2 regions of the Lachnoclostridium phocaeense genome follow, and region 2 is predicted to be linked to the other one. Evidence: predicted binding sites of a transcription regulator. Region 2 holds the regulator's gene; the other holds the start of a gene.
The links. The regulator Rex, encoded in region 2, represses fermentation and respiration genes when NADH is low (regulators of the CRP and FNR family bind a similar motif). The targets are predictions, from matches to a motif close to ATTGTTAANTANTTAACAAT.
Positions count from the first base shown of each region.

Region 1: the regulator Rex is predicted to act here: its motif matches at 2,899-2,918, upstream of Q5911_RS01410 (acyl-CoA carboxylase subunit beta).

Region 1 is NZ_CAUGIN010000002.1:103,740-111,583, reverse strand. It holds gene Q5911_RS01425 (phosphatidate cytidylyltransferase) at 1-562, shown strand, start outside; gene Q5911_RS01420 (1-deoxy-D-xylulose-5-phosphate reductoisomerase) at 594-1,745, shown strand; gene rseP (RIP metalloprotease RseP) at 1,749-2,780, shown strand; gene Q5911_RS01410 (acyl-CoA carboxylase subunit beta) at 3,057-4,496, shown strand; gene Q5911_RS01405 (OadG family transporter subunit) at 4,511-5,326, shown strand; gene Q5911_RS01400 (biotin/lipoyl-containing protein) at 5,354-5,743, shown strand; gene Q5911_RS01395 (sodium ion-translocating decarboxylase subunit beta) at 5,799-6,950, shown strand; gene Q5911_RS01390 (oxaloacetate decarboxylase subunit alpha) at 7,020-7,844, shown strand, end outside.
Region 2 is NZ_CAUGIN010000012.1:50,675-58,518, reverse strand. It holds gene ppk1 (polyphosphate kinase 1) at 1-1,972, shown strand, start outside; gene Q5911_RS07370 (magnesium transporter CorA family protein) at 1,997-2,908, shown strand; gene abc-f (ribosomal protection-like ABC-F family protein) at 2,945-4,864, opposite strand; gene Q5911_RS07360 (redox-sensing transcriptional repressor Rex) at 5,050-5,703, shown strand; gene Q5911_RS07355 (NAD(P)H-hydrate dehydratase) at 5,838-7,334, shown strand; gene alr (alanine racemase) at 7,338-7,844, shown strand, end outside.

The DNA of each region.
Region 1 (7,844 bases), on a different contig from region 2:
TACCATCCTTTTCCTTGTGGTGGTCATGGCAGTCTATGTGTTCACCTTCCCGGCCTTCAGGACCGAGCAGGTGATGGTGACATTCTTCGGCCTGTTCTACGTGGCAGTGATGCTCTCCTACGTGTACCAGACCCGGATGCTGCCGGAGGGAGGCACGGCGGTGTGGCTGATCTTCTTAAGCTCCTGGGGATGTGACACCTGCGCCTACTGCGTGGGCATGCTCATCGGGAAGCACAAGATGGCGCCCCGCTTAAGTCCCAAGAAATCTGTGGAAGGCGGCGTAGGAGGCGTTCTTGGCGCGGCGCTTCTTGGCGCGCTCTTTTCCCTGGCCATGAACCAGTGGGGCGGTGCGGACGTGGATCCTCTGCTCTATGCAGTGATCTGCGGTGCCGGCGGTATTATCTCTCAGATCGGGGATCTGGCTGCTTCAGCCATCAAGCGCAATCACGACGTGAAAGATTATGGAAAGCTGATCCCGGGGCACGGCGGTATCCTGGACCGGTTTGACAGCGTCATCTTTACGGCGCCGGTGATCTATTATCTGGCAGCCATGATCCGATAGGCTGAACCTTTTTGCAGGAAGGAAGATAGAAATGAAGAAAATTGCCATACTGGGTTCCACAGGCTCCATTGGCACACAGACCCTGGAGGTTGTGAGGGAAAACAGAGATATAGAAGTGACGGCACTGGCAGCGGGCAGCAATATCGATCTGCTGGAGGAGCAGATCCGGGAATTCTCGCCCTGCCTGGCTGCAGTCTGGGAGGAAGAGAAAGCGGCGGAACTGAAAAGCCGCATCCGGGATCTGGATACAAAGGTTGTATCCGGCATGGACGGACTGATTCAGGTATCAACAGAGGAAAAGGCGGATATACTTGTAACAGCTATTGTCGGTATGATCGGTATCCGCCCCACTATGGAGGCTATCCGGGCCGGAAAGGACATTGCACTGGCGAACAAGGAGACCCTGGTGACAGCGGGACATCTGATCATGCCCCTGGCCAAGGAGCGGGGCGTGTCCATCCTCCCTGTGGACAGCGAGCACAGCGCCATATTCCAGTCTCTCCAGGGAGGGCAGGAGCGGTCGCTGAAGAAGATCCTTTTGACCGCTTCCGGAGGGCCCTTCCGGGGCAGAAAGCGGGAGGAGCTTAAAGATGTGCAGGTGGAGGACGCCCTGAAGCACCCCAACTGGGAGATGGGCAGGAAGATCACCATCGACTCCTCCACCATGGTGAACAAAGGTCTGGAAGTGATCGAGGCAAAGTGGCTCTTCGGTGTGGACGTGGATCAGATCCAGGTGGTGGTCCAGCCCCAGAGTGTGGTCCATTCTATGGTGGAATACGAGGACGGAGCAGTCATTGCCCAGCTGGGGACGCCGGACATGAAGCTTCCCATCCAGTACGCCCTCTACTATCCCCGGCGGAGGTATCTGCCGGGAGAGAGACTGGATTTCTGGAGCATCGGAAAGCTGGATTTTGAGAGGCCGGATACAGATACGTTCCAGGCGCTTGAACTGGCGTACAGGGCCGGGAGGGCAGGAGGCAGCCTTCCCACTGTGTTTAACGCAGCAAATGAGATGGCTGTGGCCAAATTCCTGGACAGAAAGATCAGGTACCTGGAGATTACGGATCTGATCGGAGAGTGCATGGAGCGTCACGTAAATATTCCATCCCCCTCTCTCGACGAGATACTGGACACAGAAGCGGGCGTCTATGAATACATAAACAGCAGACTTGGCAGGAGGTAACACTTGGGTATAATCATTGCAATCTTAATCTTCAGCTTTATCATCTTTTTCCACGAACTGGGACATTTTACCCTGGCAAAGCTGAACCACATCGATGTGCAGGAGTTCTCTGTGGGCATGGGACCGGCGATCTTTACAAAAGAGTACCACGGCACCCTGTACGCAGTGCGTATCCTGCCCATCGGCGGGTACTGCGCTATGGGAGAGGACGAGGAGGCTACGGACTCTCCCACCAATTTCAACAATAAATCCGTTTGGGCCCGGATCTGTGTCATAGCGGCCGGCGCTGTCTTTAATTTTATCCTGGCTCTTATATGTGCTGTCGTCCTTATAGGGATGGCCGGTTACGACGAGCCTTTGGCAGGTGAGGTGGAAGAAGGATATCCGGCAGCGGAGGCGGGACTTCAGCCGGGAGACCGGATCGTTGAGATGAACGGCAAGAACATCCATCTTTTCAAGGAAATCCAGGTCTACAACCAGTTTCACCAGGGAGAGGACGTGGAGCTGACCTATTTAAGGGACGGGGAGGAATACACAGTCACCATCACGCCGAAATTTGATGAGGACCTCCAGTATTACAGGCTGGGCATCAGCAGCAGCGGCTACACGGCGGCGAATCCTTTGACGGCCATCCAGTACGGGGCCTACGAGGTCAAGTACTGGATCGATACCACTATTCTGAGTCTTAAGATGCTGGTGACGGGCCAGATCGGCATTGACCAGCTGTCAGGGCCTGTGGGGATCGTGGATGTGGTGGATGACACCTACCAGGAGGCCAGAAGTTACGGCGCTGCCACAGTGGCAGTCAATATGCTGAACATTGCGATCCTGATTTCCGCTAACCTGGGAGTTATGAACCTTCTGCCTCTGCCTGCTCTGGACGGAGGACGGCTTGTCTTCCTTGCCATAGAGGCGGTGCGGCGCAAGCGCATCCCGCCGGAGAAAGAGGGGTACGTCCACTTTGCAGGGATCGTGCTTCTGATGGCACTGATGGTAGTCGTTATGTTCAATGATATACAGAGAGTGTTCTTTTAGGGAGTCTGCCCCGGGGAGGGATACAGACTATAAATATATTGCAAAAAGAGGAACAGTTCCGCGTCTTGGGAGACGGATCTGCTCCTCTTTTTTTGACCTTTTGCCGGCAGAAAGATGTATTGCTAAAAAATTAACAGAAATACGAAAAACAGTTGAATTAGAGAGAAAAAAAATATATAATATAATAGGCAGAAAATTTGGTTGACTTTTTGCAATTATCTATAATCTGCATGGGAAAACCTGATTTAAATAATAATGAAAATGGAGGGCTAGGTTATGAGCAACATGGCAACAGAAAATGCAGCAAGCCGGAGAATCATGTCTCTGCTTGATGCAGGCAGCTTTGTTGAAATCGGCGGCGGCGTGACTGCCAGAGCAACTGATTTTAACATGCAGGAAACAAAAACTCCGGGAGACGGCGTCATTACCGGATACGGACTGATCGATGGAAATCTCGTCTACGTCTACAGCCAGGATGCATCTGTTCTTGGAGGATCTATCGGCGAGATGCATGCGAAGAAGATCGTGTCCGTCTACGATATGGCGATGAAGATGGGCGCGCCCGTCATCGGACTTGTGGACTGTGCGGGTATCCGTCTGCAGGAGGCGACAGATGCGCTGGACGCATTTGGACAGCTGTATCTGAAACAGACGCTGGCTTCCGGCGTTGTTCCCCAGATCACAGCGATCTTCGGAAACTGCGGCGGTGGACTGGCTGCCCTTGCCGCACTGACAGATTTCACATTTATGGAAGAGAAGAGCGCAAAACTGTTTGTGAATTCGCCCAATGCAATTCCGGGCAATACGGTCCAGAAATGCGACACATCCTCCGCGAAATTCCAGAGTGAGTCTGCAGGCCTTGTGGATGCGGTGGGAACAGAGGAGGGGATCCTCTCTGACATCCGCTCACTGATCTGTATGCTGCCGTGCAACAATGAGGAGGACGCCTCCTACGATGAGTGTACCGACGACCTGAACCGTCTGTGCGCGGATATCGAGAATGCGGCAGAAGATACATCCATAGCTCTGGCCCAGATTTCAGACAACGGTGTTGTGTTTGAGGTGAAGAAAGACTATGCGAAAGACATGGTTACCGCTTTTATCCGCCTCAACGGCATGACTGTGGGAGCTGTTGCAAACCGCTCCAAAGTATACAACGAGAATGCAGAAGTGGTGGCAGAATTCGACGGTTCTTTGTCCACAGCGGGCGCGAGAAAAGCAGCGCAGTTTGTGAAATTCTGTGACTCCTTCAATATTCCGGTTCTTACCCTGACAAATGTGACAGGCTTTGATGCTTCCAAGTGTGCGGAGAGAAACCTGGCAAGGGAGACGGCAAAGCTGATCTATGCATTTGCAGACGCAACCGTTCCGAAAGTAAATGTCATTATCGGGAAAGCTTACGGCAGCGCTTATGTGGCTATGAACAGCAAATCCATCGGCGCGGACATGGTATACGCCTGGCCGGACGCTGAGATCGGCATGATGGACGCGGACCTGGCAGCCAGGATCATGTATCCTGACGCTGACAGGACAGCCCAGAGGGAGAAGGCGGCAGATTACCGCGCCCTGCAGTCCAGCCCGGCTTCTGCAGCAGGACGGGGATATGTGGACGCCGTCATCAGCCCGGCAGAGACGCGCAAGTATATTATCGGAGCATTCGAGATGCTCTTTACCAAGAGGGAGGATCGTCCTGCCAAGAAACATGGAACAGTTTAGTGAGGTGAGACAAATTGAAGAAGAAAATTAGCTTATTATTATGCACGCTCATGGCTGTGTTTGCCCTGGCCGGATGCAGCGGCAGCGACTCGGGAGTCGAGTATGACCAGGCGGCCATAGAGGAGGCCACCGAGTTCCTCATCACCTACTGCTCCACAGCGGATGATACGACCATTGAGCAGTGGAACAGCCTCTCTGATGAGCAGCTGGAGATCCAGATGGCGCAGTCAGGTTATCCTTTCACCGGGGACAGCTTCCTTGGCTCCATGGACGCCTGGCAGGCAGGCGTGGAGGAGTGCGGAGCTTACGAGGGACACGGTGATTTCACATACGATGCCTCCCAGACAGAGCTCTCTGTGACGACTACAGCTCAGTTTGCGGACCGCGAGGCAAACCTGGAGATCATCTACAAGACAGATGTCCGCGGCAACCTGCATCTGGACAGCCTTACAGTCAGCGGTATCTACTCCATGAGCGAGATCCTGAGCAAGGCGGGATTGAACACCCTTCTTGGTATGGGAACCGTGTTTGTGGTACTGATCATCATCAGCGTGATCATCTCCCTGCTGAAATATATACCGAAACTGCAGGAGGCGTTTTCTAGAAAGAATACAAAAGCCCAGGCGGCGGAAGTTTCTGCGGCAGCAGCTCCGGAACCGGTTCAGACGGCAGTGCCGGAAGCGGCGCCCGAACCGGAGCCTGAGGATGTGACAGACGATGGCGAGCTTGTGGCAGTTATCGCAGCAGCGATAGCGGCATCGGAAGAAGTACCGGCAGACGGCTTTATCGTGAGAAGCATCAGACGTCGGAAATCAAATAAATGGATGTAAGTATAACCGGATCAGGAGGATATAAAAATGAAAAATTACACAATCACAGTAAATGGAAATGTATACGATGTAACGGTTGAGGAGAAAGCAGCAGGAGCAGCGCCGGCAGCGGCAGCAGCACCGGCAGCGGCACCGAAAGCAGCAGCGCCGGCACCGAAGGCACCTGCGGCAGCACCCGCACCGAAAGCGGCAGCAGGGGCAGGCTCCATCCAGGTGAAGGCAGGAGCGGCCGGAAAAGTATTCAAGATCGAAGCCAATGTAGGTCAGGCCGTAAAGCGCGGTGACGCTGTTATCATCATTGAGGCTATGAAAATGGAGATCCCCATCGTGGCACCCGAGGACGGAACCGTTGCCAGCATCGATGTGGCTGTAGGCGATGCCGTTGAGGCAGGCGCAGTTCTGGCTACATTGAACTAGGCGGCTAAGATGCCGTTCTGACGGAAACTTTTGAAACACGACTGGAGGTTAAAAAATGGATTATATTATAACGACCTTGGGAAACCTCGTGCAGCAGACAGCCTTCCTCAACCTTACATGGGGAAATCTGGTCATGATCGCTGTTGCATGTTTTTTCCTCTATCTTGCAATCAGACATGGATTTGAACCTCTGCTGCTCGTGCCTATTGCCTTCGGTATGCTGCTTGTCAATATCTATCCGGATATTATGCTGCATGCAGAGGACGCGGCCAACGGCACAGGAGGACTTCTCTATTATTTCTACGTACTGGATGAGTGGTCCATCCTTCCGTCACTGATCTTCCTCGGCGTGGGAGCCATGACGGACTTCGGACCGCTGATCGCCAACCCCAAGAGCTTTCTTCTGGGAGCGGCAGCACAGTTCGGTATTTTCGCCGCTTACCTTGGCGCTATGGCCATGGGATTTTCCGACAAGGCGGCTGCCGCTATCGCCATCATCGGCGGTGCGGACGGACCGACGTCCATCTTCCTTGCCGGAAAGCTGCAGCAGACAGCAATCCTTGGCCCTATTGCCGTGGCAGCTTACTCTTACATGGCGCTGGTTCCTATCATTCAGCCGCCGGTAATGAAACTTCTGACAACAGAAAAAGAAAGAAAGATCAAGATGGAGCAGCTTCGTCCTGTATCCAAGCTGGAGAGGATCCTCTTCCCCATCATTGTTACCATCGTGGTATGTATGATCCTTCCTACCACAGCACCTCTCGTAGGTATGCTCATGCTTGGTAACCTGTTCCGCGAGTGCGGTGTGGTAAGACAGCTTACAGAGACAGCTTCCAATGCACTGATGTACATTGTAGTTATCCTTCTTGGTACATCCGTCGGCGCTACAACAAGTGCAGAGGCATTCCTTAATCTGGATACACTGAAGATCGTGGCCCTCGGACTGATCGCTTTTATCTTCGGTACAGCGGCAGGTGTCCTGCTCGGAAAACTGATGTGCGTGCTTACCGGAGGAAAGGTCAATCCGCTGATCGGATCAGCCGGCGTGTCAGCCGTGCCTATGGCGGCCAGAGTATCCCAGAAAGTGGGTGCGGAGTACGATCCAACCAACTTCCTTCTCATGCATGCCATGGGACCGAACGTGGCCGGAGTTATCGGTACGGCGGTAGTCGCCGGAACCTTTATGGCAATCTTCGGAGTTATGTAAGACCGGATTTCCGGTCTGCATGACAGCCGGACCCGGCAATTTGAATAGAATATAATGGAGGAAGAAATAATGGCAGAAATTCAGAAAAAACCAGTGAAAATAACAGAAACCATTCTGCGGGATGCACACCAGTCTCTGATCGCCACACGTATGACAACAGAGCAGATGCTGCCCATTATCGATAAAATGGATAAGGTCGGCTACCATTCCGTGGAGTGCTGGGGCGGCGCTACATTTGACGCGTCCCTCCGCTTCCTGAAGGAAGATCCCTGGGACAGACTTCGCAAGTTCAGGGATGGATTTAAAAACACAAAGCTTCAGATGCTTTTCAGAGGACAGAACATCCTGGGATACCGTCCCTACGCAGATGACGTGGTAGAGTACTTCGTACAGAAATCCGTGGCAAACGGCATTGATATCATCCGTATCTTTGACTGTATGAATGATCTCCGCAACCTGCAGACTGCGGTCAAGGCGGCAAACAAGGAGAAAGCGGACGCACAGGTGGCCCTTTCCTACACACTGGGAGATGCCTACACAATGGACTACTGGGTAGACATCGCCAAGAGAATTGAGGATATGGGTGCCAATTCCATCTGTATCAAGGACATGGCAGGTCTGCTTCTGCCCTACGAGGCTACAAAGCTGATCGGAGCACTGAAAGAGGCAGTGGATCTCCCAATTCAGCTTCACACCCACTACACATCAGGCGTGGCTTCCATGACTTACCTGAAAGCAGTGGAGGCAGGTGTGGACGTCATCGACACAGCGATGTCTCCGTTCGCCCTGGGAACATCCCAGCCGGCCACAGAGGTTATGGTGGAGACCTTCCGCGGAACACCTTACGATACAGGACTGGACCAGAAGCTTCTGGCGGAGATCGCGGACTATTTC
Region 2 (7,844 bases):
GCCTCTCTGTGAGCGGCTCAGCTTTGCATCCATTTACCAGAGCAATCTGGACGAATTCTTCATGGTCCGGGTGGGCTCCCTGCAGGATCAGATGCTGCTGGGCAAAAAGATCCGGGACAATAAGACCCATATGACCTTAGACGAGCAAATCGACAACATATTGGAAAAAGTGCGGGAACTGAGCGGGAGAAGAGACAGGACTTATCACGCCCTGATGGAAAATCTGGAGTCCTACGGCGTGCGGCTGACAGACTTTAGCAAGCTTAGGGATGAAGAAAAAGACGGCCTGCTGAAATTTTTCCAGATGGAGATCGCTCCCCTTATCTCCCCCACTGTTGTGGGAAAAAGGCAGCCATTTCCGTTTCTGCGCAACAAGGAAATTTATGCAGTGGCCGTGCTGGAGACTAAAAACAAAAAACAGAGGCTGGGTATCATTCCGTGTACCAACACCATGGTGGAGAGACTGATCCCTGTGAGGGGGCAGGAGGGATGCTACATGCTTGCAGAGGAGCTGATCCTGCACTACATTCCCCGGGTGTTCAGCGGATATCAGATCAAGGCGAAATCTCTGATCCGGGTGACAAGAAACGCAGATATAGACGCGGACGCTCTCTATGATGAGGACCTGGATTACCGCGAGTTCATGGCGGACCTGATCAAGCGCAGAAAGAAACTCTCCCCTGTCCGTCTGGAGCTCTCTAGGGAGATGGACGGCGACGTGGTGGAGACTCTCTGCAAATATCTGGATCTGGACTCCACTCATGTATTCCGGAGCCAGGCGCCCCTGGATCTGTCTTTCCTTTTCCAGATCCAGGACATCCTGCGGAAGAACCCGGAACTCTTCTATGAGAAGAGGGTGCCTCAGAAATCCCCCTCTTTCCAGGAGGGAAGAAGCCTTATAGAGCAGATCAAAGAAGAGGACAAGATCCTTTTCTATCCCTACGAATCGATCCGGCCTTTCCTGCGGCTGCTGAATGAGGCTGCGGAGGATGAGAATGTCATCTCCATCAAGATGACGCTCTACCGCCTGGCAAAGCAGAGCAAGGTAGTGGAGGCCCTGATCGAGGCGGCAGAGAACGGAAAAGAAGTGGTTGTCCTTGTGGAGCTGCGTGCACGGTTTGATGAGGAAAACAATATCGAGTGGTCCAGACGCCTGGAGGAGGCCGGATGTCAGGTCATTTACGGCCTGGAGGGCTACAAGGTACACTCTAAACTCTGTCTCATCACAAGAAAAACAGAGGGACAGGTGGAATACATTACCCAGATCGGAACCGGAAACTACAACGAGAAAACCTCCCGTCTCTACACAGACCTGTCTCTTATGACAGCGAATGTGGACATTGGACTGGAGGCGTCGGCTGTGTTCCAGGCTCTCTCCAAGGGCGAAGTCGTGGAAAAATCGGACAAGCTCCTGGTGGCGCCCAAGTGTCTGCAGAACAGAGTGCTGGATATGATCGACGAGGAAATCAGACTCGCGCAGAGCGGTGAGGAGGCTTACATCGGACTGAAGCTGAACTCGCTGACAGATAAAAAGATTATCGACAAACTCATCGAGGCCTCCTGCGCGGGCGTGAAGATCGACATGATCATCCGCGGCATTGCCTGCCTTATACCGGGCGTGGAGGGAAGTACAGAGAATATCCGGATCATCAGCATTGTGGGAAGATTTCTGGAGCATTCCAGGATCTACATCTTTGGCCGGGGCGAGAGGGCAAAGTACTACATTGCCTCCGCTGACTTTATGACAAGAAACACAGTCCGCAGAGTGGAAGTGGCAGCTCCTGTTCTGCAGGAGAATTTAAAAGAGCGGCTGCAGATGATCTTTGACACTATGCTGCATGACAACCAGAAGGCCAGAGAAGCCTGCAGTGACGGGGATTACAGGCATGTGGTTCCGCAGTCAGGCGAAGAGCTTTTGAATTCCCAGGAGTATTTTTACCAGGAGGCCTATGAGAAGGCGGGAAAAGTGTAACATAGAGAAAAGGTGTTGAGAGACATGATATGGAGACTTGGCGAGCGGCTGGAGGAGCTTGACCAGGGGGAGTGGGAGGCGGAGGGGTGCCCGGCCGTCTTCCTGACAGACTCCCGGAACGCCAGAAAAGTACTGGACCTGGCCGGGATCCAGTACGAAAATGACATCCAGCTGGGGCAGATCGGCTTCTGTAAGCTGGAGACACAGCAGGAGTGCCTGGTGGGAACCCTGTGTATTCCCAAGCTGCTGGATGTGCTTGGAAGCCGTTACCGGATCTATTTTTTCATCAATCAGGATCACGTAGTTCTTGTGGATGACGAGGACTTTTCCATGCGTCTGATCCGCAGGATCAAGAGAAAAAAGACTCATCAGGGTGAGACGAAAGAGAGATTTATCTACAATTATATTGCAGAGTTTATGAGCAGGGACCAGGAACTTCTCATGCAGTACGAGAAGACCCTGATGGGGATGGAGGAGGACGCCATGCAGGGGAAGATCGAGCGGTTCCAGCAGGAGCTGATGCCCATCAGGAGAAAACTTCTGAACCTGCGCAGCTACTACGATGAGATGATGGATATGGGGCGTGAGCTGGAGGAAAATGAAAATGGCTTTTTTGCCAAAAAGCAGCTCAAATACTTTGGAACACTGTCAGACCGGGCGGACCGCCTTATGAGCCGCACTTCCCACCTTCTGGAATACGCACAGCAGGTGAGGGATGTATATCAATCCCAGGTGGACGCAAGGCAGAACAACAATATGCAGTTTCTGACTGTGCTATCCACCATTTTCTTTCCCCTGACGCTGATCACCGGCTGGTACGGCATGAACTTTCAGAACATGCCGGAGCTGAAAAATGGATATCCTGGTGTCATCGTGCTGAGTCTTATCGTCATTATCGTCTGCATCCTGATCTTCAAGAGAAAGAAAATATTGTAAACATGCACGTTCGCAAAAAAATGGGAGGAGCCTGCCTTACGCAAGTTCCTCCCATTTTTCATACAGCTCTTCCAGCTGGGCGGCTATGTCAGCCTTTTCCTGTGCCAGCTCCTGGCATTTTACAGAGTTGGTGTAGACTTCCTCCGTAGCCATGAGCTCGTCGATCTGTGCGTCACGCTCTTCCAGGCAGGTGATCCGCTCCTCGGTCTTTTTCAGATCATTCTGCCTTTTGCGTTCCCTGGCCTGTGCCTCTTTCTGTTCCTGCCAGCTTTGCTTGGCCTCGGATACAGGCTCAGCGGAGGCGGCTTTCCCTGCTTTCGCCGTGGCGGGGGAGGCATAGGCGGCGGTCAGCTCCTCCTTTTTTTCCAGATAGTAGTCGTAATTGCCGATATAGTTGACAAATTTGCGGTTTACAAGCTCCAGGATGCGGGTGGCAGTCTGGTTGATGAAGTACCGGTCATGGGACACATAGAGGACGGTGCCGGTATAATTGTTGAGCGCGTTTTCCAGTATCTCCTTTGAGGCGATGTCCAGATGGTTGGTGGGCTCGTCCAGGATCAGGAAATTGGCCTCTGAGAGCATCAGCTTTGCCAGGGACACACGGCCCCTCTCCCCGCCGCTTAAGTCACCGATCCGCTTGAACACATCGTCCCCTGTAAAGAGGAAGGCGGCCAGCATATTGCGGATCTGGGTGCCCGTCAGGTCCGGGTAATCGTCGGAGATCTCCTCGAACACAGTCTTGTCCATGTGAAGGACATGGTGCTCCTGATCGTAGTAGCCCACATGGACATTGGCGCCCAGAGTAAAGTTGCCGCTGTCTGCGGGGAGCACATCGTTCAGGATTTTAAGAAGCGTGGTCTTTCCAGTTCCGTTGTCCCCGATAACGGCCACGTGCTCACCTCTGTGGATGTCAAAACTGATATCTGTAAAGAGAGTCTGGTCCGGAAAGGATTTGCTCAGATGCTCTACAGAAAGGACATCGTTTCCGCTGACACAGGAGGGCTCCAGTGTCAGATGGATGTCTGTTTTCAGTTCAGCCGGCTTCTCTATGCGCTCCATCTTGTCCAGCATTTTTTCACGGCTCTCTGCGCGCTTGATGGACTTTTCGCGATTAAAAGAGCGGAGTTTCTCGATAACAGCCTCCTGGTGCCGAATTTCCTGCTGCTGGTTCATGTATTCCTTCAGCCGGGCATCCCGGATCTGCTTTTTCTTTTCTGCATAGGCAGTATAATTCCCCAGGTAGGTGGAGAGCTGTCCCTGCTCGATCTCCACCACCTTTGTTACCACCCGGTTCAGAAAATAACGGTCGTGGGATACGATGAGCACGGCCCCGGGGTAATTCAGAAGATAGGTCTCCAGCCAGGAGATGGAATTTAAGTCCAGGTGGTTGGTGGGCTCGTCCAGGAGCAGCACATCCGGTCTGGTGAGAAGAAGTTTTCCCAGGGAGACCCGGGTCTTCTGGCCGCCGGAGAGTGTGTCTACATCCTTGGAAAAATCCTCCTCGCCAAAGCCCAGACCCTTGAGGACGCCGGTGATCTCACTCTCGTAGGCGTACCCGTTTTCCCGTTCAAATTGCTCCGTGAGGCGGTGATATGTGTTCAGTCTCTCTGTGAGGGCATCGCCCTGCAGGGAGGGAAGATCCGCCTCAATCTGCCGTATTTCTTTTTCAATGGCAATGATCTGGGCTTTGGCAGTCTTTACCTCCTCGTAGATGGTGTTCCCCCCTGTCAGATCCTGGTGCTGGGCCAGATAGCCCAGGGTACTACCCTTGGCCAGGGTGACCGTTCCACCGTCCAGGGGCAGTTCCCCCACGATCATTTTCAGGATAGTGGATTTTCCGGCCCCGTTGATGCCAACGAGAGCCGCCTTTTCGTGATCCTCGATATGGAAGGAGCCGTCCTTTACAATGACTTCTTCCCCAAATGATTTTTCTATATTGTGACATGCCAGTATCATGGTGTACCTCCTGTGTAAAAGCCGCGTATTTTACAGCATTATCTATTATATCGGGGAACCCGTGGCGTGTCAATTTCCAGAAGACGGAGGTTTCTGATTTGCAGAACTTTTAGGAACAATAAATTGACTTTATTGTAACAATTCTATATAATAAATCTGAGAAACTGAAATGGAAGGTGGATAAAGTGGAAGGCAGAGAAATTTCGCAGGCAGTCATACGTAGACTTCCAAGATATTACCGCTATTTAGGGGAGCTGCTGGAGAATGGCGTGGAGCGCATTTCCTCCAATGATCTCAGCAAGAAAATGCATGTGACAGCATCCCAGATACGGCAGGATCTGAACAACTTCGGCGGCTTCGGTCAGCAGGGGTATGGATATAATGTAAAATATCTCTACACAGAGATAGGTAAGATACTTGGCCTGGAGGAAGACCATGACATGGTCATTATCGGGGCAGGTAATCTTGGACATGCGCTGGCAAACTATGCAGCGTTCGAAAAACGAGGTTTTGTGCTCAAAGGTATCTTTGATGTGAACCCCACATTGAAAGGGATGACAATCCGTGGCGTTCCCATCCATATGATGGATGAGCTGGAAGCGTTTGTTACGGAAAACAATATAGAGATCGGCATCCTGACGATCCCGAAAACAAAGGCGATCGAGGTTGCCAACCAGCTGGTGGCGTACGGAGTAAAGGCAATATGGAACTTCGCACATACGGATCTCAATCTTCCGGATGATGTGATCGTTGAAAATGTCCACCTGTCAGAGAGCCTGATGAGGCTGTCCTACAATATCAGCAGATACAATGAGGAACAGAAAAAATCAGAGAAGTAACAGGACTTTGTGACGTGTAAAGCCGGCGTGTGTAAGGCAGGCCTTCTTTACACGTCTTTTGCGTTGCCGTAGGCCGCAAAGCCGGCAGCCGGGCGGCGTGTCCTGTTTACGCCATGGGGAAGGAAGGTGATTTTATGCTATTTTTGCCTGATGGAAGACAGATGAAAGCGGCGGACAGCTATACGATACGGGAAAAGAAGATCCCGTCGCTGATCCTGATGGAGCGGGCGGCCCGCACCTTTGTGGAGACCGTGATGGAGAGGAAAATGGATCTGTCCAACGTCTGTGTGGTGTGCGGCTCAGGAAACAACGGGGGTGACGGTTTTGCCATCGCAAGATTGCTGCTGGAAAAAGGCGGCTGCGTGACTGCAGTGATGGCCGGGAACCCGGACCACTGTACAGAGGAGACGCTGCGGCAGATGGAGCTTTTCAGAGAGGCCGGAGGGACGGTAGGAAACTCTTTTGAAGAGGGAGAATATAGTATACTGATAGATGCTGTATTCGGAGCAGGATTAAGCCGGCGTGTGGAGGGAGATTATCTGGCCTGCATAGAGGCCATGAACCGCTCCGGAGGCGTAAAGCTGGCGGTGGATGTGCCGTCAGGAGTTTCCACCACTACCGGAGAAGTAGCTACCAGCGCATTTAGAGCAGATCTGACAGTGAGTTTCCAGTGCGCAAAGCTGGGCTGCGTCCTCTACCCCGGGCGAGATTATGCCGGCGAGGTAACCGTGACAGATATCGGAGTCGACACTTCCGTGCTGGAGGGAGACAGGGAGGCTGCCTACGCGCTGGAGGAGAAGGATATAAAAACCATGCTCCCCAAGAGGCGGCCCAACTCCCACAAAGGAGATTACGGGAAAGCGCTGATCATAGCGGGCAGCCGTGGCATGGCAGGGGCCGCTTACCTGGCCGCTCTGGCAGCCTACAGGACCGGAGCCGGACTTGTGCAGATCTACACGCCTGAGGAGAACCGGACGATCCTGCAGACCCTGCTGCCGGAGGCCATCATCCGCTGCTATGACTTCTTTGATGAGAAGGAGCTGCTGCGGCTTTTGAACTGGGCTGATGTGGTCAGCATCGGTTCTGGGCTGGGCACAAGTGATAAATCCCGGCGTATCCTGCAGACCACACTGGAAAATGTACAGGTTCCCTGCGTTGTGGATGCAGATGGCCTGAATCTGCTGGCGGAGCACAGCCGATATCTGAGCAGGCTGCCCCACGATCAATTTGTCTTTACTCCCCACATGAAGGAAATGTCCAGGATTGTGAAAAAACCTGTGGAGGAGCTGCAGAGGAACCGAATGGAGATCCTGACCCAGTTCACCGGAGAGGCCCGGATCACATGTGTGCTGAAGGACGCAAGGACCTGTATATGCAGGCAGGGAGAACATCCCTATGTGAACCTGTCCGGGAATGCTGCCATGGCAAAGGCCGGAAGCGGCGATGTGCTGGCAGGCGTGATCACAGGACTGATCGCCCAGGGGATGACCTGCTTTGATGGGGCAGTGCTGGGCGTGTACCTGCACGGACTTGCAGGGGAGGCGGCAAGGGAAGAAAAAGGAATATACAGTGTGCTGGCAAGAGATCTGGCAGACGCAGTAGGGACGGTATTGAAAAGACTGGAGGAATAGAGCATGAAGGAATACACCAGGATCTGTGCCAGGATCGACCTGGATGCGATCGAGTACAATCTGGAGATGATGAGAAGAAGGGTTCCCTCCGACACGAAGATGATCGGCGTCATCAAGATGGACGGCTACGGACACGGGGCAGCCCAGATCGCCAGATCCGTCATGGAGGAAAAGGATTATGTCTGGGGCTACGCGGCCGCCACACCGGATGAGGCCGCTCTGCTCCGAAAAAAAGGGATACAAAAGCCGATTCTTGTCCTTGGCTGTGCCTTCCCGGAGCAGAGGGATGAGATGATCCGCAAAGACATCCGCATGACATGCTACACCTGGGAGATGGCTCAGGACATTTCCGAGAGAGCGCAGAGACTTGGGAAGAATGCAGTGATCCATATCAAGCTGGACACAGGTATGTCCAGGCTCGGCTTCCTCATCAGCGAGGAGAGCGCCGATACCATCGCCCGGATCACGGAACTTCCAGGCATTGAAGCAGAAGGGATCTTCACACACTTT